DNA from 2 places in the Caulobacter sp. DWP3-1-3b2 genome. Region 2 is predicted to be linked to the other one. Evidence: predicted binding sites of a transcription regulator. Region 2 holds the regulator's gene; the other holds the start of a gene.
What was found. Region 2 encodes HrcA, which represses chaperone genes, less so after heat shock. Its sites were predicted from a motif close to GTTAGCANTCNNNNNNNNNGANTGCTAAC; they were not measured.

Region 1 (3,585 bases), on a different contig from region 2:
GGATGATCGCGATGCCGGCGGTCTGGTCGGCGTTTTCGCCGGTCAGGCCGGCCAGGGCCTTGGAGGCCTTCAGCAGGGCGACGCCGCCGCCGGGGACGATGCCTTCTTCAACGGCCGCGCGGGTGGCGTTGAGGGCGTCGTCGACGCGGTCCTTCTTTTCCTTCACCTCGACTTCGGTCGAGCCGCCGACGCGGATCACGGCAACGCCGCCGGCCAGCTTGGCCAGACGTTCTTGCAGCTTTTCCTTGTCGTAGTCCGACGTGGTGTCTTCGATCTGGCGCTTGATCTGGGTGATGCGCGCTTCGATCGCGGTCTTCTCGCCGACGCCGTCCACGATGGTGGTGTCGTCCTTGGTGATGGTGACCTTCTTGGCCTTGCCGAGCATGTCGAGCGACACGTTCTCGAGCTTGATGCCCAGGTCTTCCGACACGACTTGAGCGCCGGTCAGGATGGCCAGGTCTTCCAGCATCGCCTTGCGACGATCACCAAAGCCCGGGGCCTTGACGGCGGCGACGCGCAGGCCGCCCCGCAGCTTGTTGACCACCAGGGTGGCCAGGGCTTCGCCCTCGACGTCTTCGGCGATGATCACCAAGGGACGGCCCGACTGGACGACGGCTTCCAGCACCGGCAGCAGCGGCTGCAGCGACGAGAGCTTCTTTTCGAACAGCAGGATGAGCGGCTCTTCGAGCTGAACTTCCATCTTGTCGGCGTTGGTGATGAAGTAGGGCGACAGATAGCCGCGGTCGAACTGCATGCCCTCGACGACGTCGAGTTCGGTCTCGGCGGTCTTGGCTTCCTCGACGGTGATGACGCCTTCGTTGCCGACCTTGTCCATGGCCTTGGCGATCATCTCGCCGACGTCCTTGTCGCCATTGGCCGAGATGGTGCCGACCTGAGCGATTTCGGTGTTGGTCGTGACCTTCTTCGACGACGCCTTGATGTCGGCGACGACGATGGCGACGGCCTTGTCGATGCCGCGCTTCAGGTCCATCGGGTTCATGCCGGCGGCGACCGACTTGAGGCCTTCCTGCACGATGGCCTGGGCCAGGACGGTCGCGGTGGTGGTGCCGTCGCCGGCCTTGTCATTGGTCTTCGAAGCGACTTCGCGGATCATCTGCGCGCCGAGGTTCTCGAAGCGGTCAGCCAGTTCGATTTCCTTGGCGACCGAGACGCCGTCCTTGGTCGAGCGCGGGGCGCCGAAGGACTTTTCGATCACGACATTGCGGCCCTTGGGGCCGAGGGTCACCTTCACCGCATTGGCGAGGATGTTGACGCCGCGCAGCATCTTGTCGCGAGCGTCCGAGGAGAAATAAACGTCTTTAGCGGCCATGTGTATGAGCCCTTCTAAATGAGAAACTGGAGTGGAGAGCGGTTCGAACGAGAGAAGCCGTTAGGCCTCGATCACGCCCAGGACGTCGCTTTCCTTCATGATCAGCAGGTCTTCACCGTCGACCTTCACTTCGCTGCCCGACCACTTGCCGAACAGGATCTTGTCGCCGGCCTTCAGGTCGAGAGCGACGACGTCGCCCTTGTCATTGCGGGCGCCGGGGCCGACAGCGACGACTTCGCCTTCTTGCGGCTTTTCCTTGGCGGTGTCGGGGATGATGATCCCGCCCTTGGTTTTGGTTTCTTCTTCGACTCGCTTCACGAGGACGCGGTCGCCAAGAGGACGAAACTTCATAGGGTCTTCTCCGTCGGGACGGTTAGAATTACGGTTCGAAGGCAGGCGGGGAGCGGTGCTGTTAGCAGTCACTCCCACCGAGTGCCAACGCCGGGCAGGAGTTAAGGCTGGGGGTGGCGCAAGTCAAGGACGAGGGCCGCCGATTAGCTGTGGGCAAAGCGCGCCAAAGCCGGTTCGATGAAAGATCATAGGGACAGAAAAAGACGCCATGAAGACGCTTCCCGCCCTGGCCCTGGCCACCGCCCTCCTCGTCGCCGGTTGCGCCAGCGCCCCGCCGCCGCCCGTACGCACGGTCACCGACGCCGATGCGGGCGCGATCACCCTGGCGCGCGGCCAGGGGCTGGAGATCGCCCTGCCGCTGAATTCCGGCACGGGCTACGCCTGGCGGCTGGATGAGGAGGCGCCGATCCTGATCCTCGGCGGCGGCTCCAGCCAGATCACCGACGCCAAGATGCCCGGCGCGCCGGTCCAGACGATCTACCGCTACCAGGCGGTGGGCATGGGCAAGGCCGACCTGGCCTTCACCCTCAAGCAGCCGTGGCGGCCAGACAGCCCGAGCGACCGCAAGGTCGTGTTCCACATCAAGGTGCGCTGATGATCGATCACATCGCCTTAGAGATCAGCGACTTCGCGCGCTCGACGGCGTTCAAACCGCGAGGCAGCCTGCCGGGCGCCCGCGTGACGGACTTGGAGTCATGATGTCGAGTTACGGTCTTTCGCTGGTCCTGGCGGTGATCGCCTGCGTGATCGGCGGCGTGCTGGGAGGGCTGACCCTGACCCGCCCTGGCGCCGCGCGAGGCTTGGCGGGATGGGCCAGTCTCGACCTGGCTGAGGGCGCGGCTCCGTCGGTCGACGCCCTGACCCAGGGCCGGGCGTTCGGCGGCCTGCTGATCCTGTCGCACGCCACGACGGCGCTCTTCCTCGGCTACCAGCCCAGCGTCGGCGCGGCCATGGCCTTCGCCCTGGCCATGGCCTGGTTCGGCGCCGCGCTCGGCCGGGCCGTCTCGGCCCTGGTCGACCGGGCCCGCACCCGCGTCAATTTCGGCAGCCTGGCCTTCGAGGTGATGATCGCCGTGACCCTGAGCCTGCCGTTCTTCAATCCAGGGCGGCTGGTGATCATGGGCGGGAAACTGGTCTAGAGCGGTTCGGCCGGCCCTGCCGGACATCGAGGCGGCTTAGGCGCGGGGACATGCCCTTGGTCATGTCCCCGATCGACGTAGGTCCCGGAAGCGCGACGAGCGCCATCTGGCCCACAGGCCGTCCGATCCGGAGCCCGCCTGATGTTTCCCCGCACCCTCCTGGCCGTTTCCGCCCTGGCGCTGCTGTCGGCCTGCACGGTCGGCCCGGCCTATCAAACGCCGGGCCTGGCCACCGCCACGCCTCTGCCCGGGGGTTTCAAGGCGCTGGATGGCTGGAAGGTCGCCACGCCGGGCGACCTGGCCGATCGCGGCGACTGGTGGACCCTGCTGGGCGATCCGCAACTCGACATGCTGATCGCCCGGGTCAATGTCTCGAACCAGACGATCGCCGCCGCCGAGCCCAGCTACCGCCAGGCCCGCGCCATCGTCCGCGAGCAGCGCGCCAGCCTGTTCCCGACCATCGACCTGTCGGGCGGAGCGACGGGGGCGGCTTGGGCTCGGCGACGAATGGTTCGTCCAGCGGTACGCGCTACCAGGTCGGCCTCGGCGCGGGCTGGGAGCCCGACCTCTGGGGTCGCATCCGCAACGGCGTCACCGGCGCCCGTGCCCGCGAGCAGGCCAGCGCCGCCGACCTGGCCGGCGCGCGGCTGTCGATGCAGGGCGAGCTGGCGGTGAACTATCTGGGCCTGCGCCAGGCCGACGCCGAGATCGCCTTGGTGCATCGCACGGTCGAGGGCTCCCAGCGCGGCCTGACCATCACCCAGA
Region 2 (3,585 bases):
AAGCCCCGCCGGTGTCGGCGCCGTTGCTGGCATAGGGATTGGCTGCGGCGGCCGGTTCGGCCGGCGCTTCGGGACCCTTGGAGCCCTTGGCGGCCACGGCGACCATGGCCGGGCGGACCAGTCGGCCCATCAGCTCATAGCCCGCCTGCAGCACCTGCAGAACGCCGCCGGCCGCGACCTCGTCCGAGGGCTGTTCCATCACCGCCTGGTGCAGGTGGGGATCGAACTTCTCGCCCTTGCCGGGCTCGAGTTTCTTCAGGCCATTGCGTTCGAAGGCGTCCTGTAGCGCCTTCTCGGTCATCTCGACGCCGATGATATAGTTGGTGACCGCCGGATCCTGCGACTCGCGCGGGCTCATGGCCGTGGCGCGCGATAGGTTGTCGGCCGCGCCCAGCAGGTCGCGGGCGAACTTCTGGATCGCGAAGGCGCGGGCGTCGTTGCTCTCGCGCTCGGCTCGGCGCTTGGTGTTCTCGGCGTCGGCCAGGTAGCGCAGCGCCTGATCCCTCAGGGCCGCCACCTCCAGCTTCAGGGTCTCGATTTCCTGGGCTGCGTCGTCGGTCTCGAAGGCCACGTCTTCGGCCGGCGTTTCGTCGTCGGTCATGTCGTACAGTCCCTATCCGTCCATCATCCGGCCGAGCACGCGGGCGGTATAGTCCACCAGCGGGATCACCCGGGCATAGTTTAAGCGGGTGGGCCCGATCACGCCGATCGCGCCCAACACCTTCTGCCGGCCCGTCATATAGGGCGCCGCGATCAGGGAGGAGCCCGAAAGCGAAAAGAGTCGTGTTTCGGCCCCGATGAAAATGCGCACGCCCTCTGCGGTTCGCACGTCGTCGAGCAGTCCGATCAGTTGGCCCTTCTGCTCCAGGTCGTCGAACAGCCGGCGCACGCGCTCCAGATCCTCAAGGGCGCTGGCGTCGGCCAGCAGATTGGCCCGGCCGCGCACGATCAGGGCGCGGTCGGGGTCGTCGCCGCCGCTCCAGGCCGCCAGTCCGTCCTCGACCAAACGCGCGGCGGTGGCGTCCAGTTCAAGCCGCGCCTTGTCGAGCTCGGCGGCCATCTCGGCCTTGGTCTCGCCGAGGGTGCGGCCGCGCAGGCGGGCATTGAGGAAGTTGGAGGCCTCCTGCAGCGAGGCCGGCGTGACCCCGGCCGAGCGCTTCATCAGCCGGTTTTCCACCGTGCCGTCGTCAAACACCATGATCGCCAGGGCCTGGTCGGCGCCCAGGGCCACGAACTCCACATGCTTGACCCCGCCCTCGCGGGCCGGCGTCACGACGATGCCCGCTCCGCCGGCCAGGCCGGAGAGAATGGCGCTGGCCTCGCCCATGGCGTCCTCGAACGAGCGGCCGTGGGCGAACAGCCGCGTCTCGATGGTCCGCCGCTCCTCCTCGCCGATGTCGCCCACCTCAAGCAGGCCGTCGACGAACATCCGCAGGCCAGCATGGGTGGGAATGCGGCCGGCGCTGCTGTGCGGCGCGTCGAGCAGGCCCAACTGCGCCAGATCCTGCATCGTGTTGCGGATCGAGGCCGGCGACAGCGACACATCGCGTGACAGGGTGCGCGAGCCGACCGGCTCCCCGGTCTCCAGATAGGATTCCACCACCCGTCGGAAGATATCACGGGCCCGGCTGTCCAGGTCGGTGAGGCTGGGCGTCTGAGCGGAAAACCCGGAAAAAAGCTGTGTCATGAAGCCTTCGAACGCGCCCGATCGGGCTATCGCGGGTTCAACGGGGTTGGACGCGCCCGTCAAACTTAGGATAAGCCCCGCATCCTATCACGCAAAGCCCTGGAGTTTCCCATGCGTCCGTCCGAACGCGCCGCCGACCAAACGCGAGACGTCACGCTGGAGACCGGCGTCAACCGCTATGCCGAAGGATCGTGCCTGATCAGCTTTGGCCATACCAAGGTGCTGGTCACCGCCACGGTCGAGGAAAGCGTGCCCGGCTGGATGCGCAACAAGGGCGCCGGCTGGGTCACGGCCGAGTATGGCATGCTGCCCCGCGCCACCCACACCCGGGGTCGTCGCGAGGCCGCCGCGGGCAAGCAGAGTGGCCGCACCCAGGAAATCCAGCGCCTGATCGGACGGTCCCTGCGAGCGGTGGTCGATCTCAAGGCGTTGGGTGAACGACAGATCAGCCTGGACTGCGACGTCATCCAGGCCGACGGCGGCACCCGCACCGCCGCCATCACCGGCGCCTGGGTCGCCCTGCGCCTGGCGGTCAATTATCTGCTCGCCGAAGGCGTGCTGAAGACCGACCCGATCATCGGCCAGGTAGCGGCCGTCTCGTGCGGCGTGTTCGATAATGTCCCGGTGCTTGACCTCGACTATGAGGAAGACAGCCAGGCCGAGGCCGACAGCAATTTCGTGCTGACCGGCTCGGGCGACATCGTCGAGGTCCAGGCCACCGGCGAGAAACGCGGCTTCTCGCGCGGCGAATTCGACACCCTGTTCGCCCTGGCGGAAAAGGGCATCGGCGAGCTGTTCGTCATCCAGCGCGACGCGGTCGCGGCGGCGAAGCCTCGGTAGGGTTCTTTACCCTCTCCGCTTGCGGGAGAGGGTAAAGAACAGAAAAGCCGCGGCAGCCGAAAGGCCGGTCGCGGCTTTTGTCGTCTGAGGGACCCCTCATCCGTCAGCTTCGCTGACACCTTCTCCCGCAAGGGGAGAAGGGAATTTTAGTCCACATCCTCCAACCCGCCGTCGCCGGGGCCGGACTCGAAGCCCATCAGGTCGCCCGGCTGGCATTGCAGTTCGCGGCACAGGGCGTCCAGCGTCGAGAAGCGCACGGCGCGGGCCTTGCCGGTCTTCAGGATCGACAGGTTGGCGATGGTCACGCCCACCCGGTCGGAAAGCTCGGTCAGCGACATGCGCCGTTCCAGCAGGATGCGGTCCAGTTGAACGCGGATGGCCATGATTTTCTTATCTCCGCGTCACGATAGGCATCAGATGGTCAATTCGGCTTCGCGGCGAAGGCGGGCGCCTTCGCGGAATACTTCGGCCAGCACGAACACCACCAGGACCGGGAACCAGGCGCTGATGCTGAAGGTGCTGTCGATCTTGGCCTCCGGGGCCAACCAGCCGGCCAAGGCTGCGAAGATATAGTGGCCAATCTCCAGGCCAGCCAAAACCAGGCCCACCACTCGCAAGCGGCGGACATTGTCGGGATGGAAGGGATCGCCGGCGGTCAGGGTGGCGAAAATGCGCCGCAGGCGCTCGACGATCACCATCCAGCCCCCGGACATCAGGGCCCAGGCCGCCAGGCCGCCGGCGAACAGCGGGCCCTTGGCGATCAGCTCGTCGGCCGAGCCGCCCACGTGCAGCTTCTCGGTGATCAGCTCGGGATTGAAGCTCAGCAGCAGCACCGCCACGGTGAACACCGCTAGCAGGCTGACCCAGACCCACAGGCCCACATAGATCACGTCGAGAATGATCTTCAGGAAACTCGAAACCGAGCCTGGCCCCAAGGCGCGCATTCGTTCTCTCCCTTTACCTCTTCACAGGCGCCGACCATGCCCCAGTGTATCGAGACGGGTCAAAGTCGGGCCGGAAACTCAGGTCAAAACCAGGCTAGAACGTCTTGATCGCGA

Region 1: a site for HrcA is predicted at 1,742-1,770, ahead of groES (co-chaperone GroES). Genes of this name have one in related genera too.

Annotation. Positions count from the first base shown of each region.
Region 1 covers NZ_JAFCUB010000008.1:1,128-4,712, forward strand. Annotated here, with positions in the region: gene groL (chaperonin GroEL) at 1-1,330, opposite strand, end outside; gene groES (co-chaperone GroES) at 1,391-1,681, opposite strand; gene ACP7AG_RS07910 (protease inhibitor I42 family protein) at 1,890-2,276, shown strand; gene ACP7AG_RS07915 (DUF4345 family protein) at 2,380-2,820, shown strand; gene ACP7AG_RS07920 (efflux transporter outer membrane subunit) at 3,312-3,585, shown strand, end outside.
Region 2 covers NZ_JAFCUB010000018.1:64,274-67,858, forward strand. Annotated here, with positions in the region: gene grpE (nucleotide exchange factor GrpE) at 1-601, opposite strand, end outside; gene hrcA (heat-inducible transcriptional repressor HrcA) at 614-1,687, opposite strand; gene rph (ribonuclease PH) at 1,799-2,527, shown strand; gene ACP7AG_RS12980 (helix-turn-helix domain-containing protein) at 2,674-2,910, opposite strand; gene ACP7AG_RS12985 (DUF2975 domain-containing protein) at 2,941-3,471, opposite strand.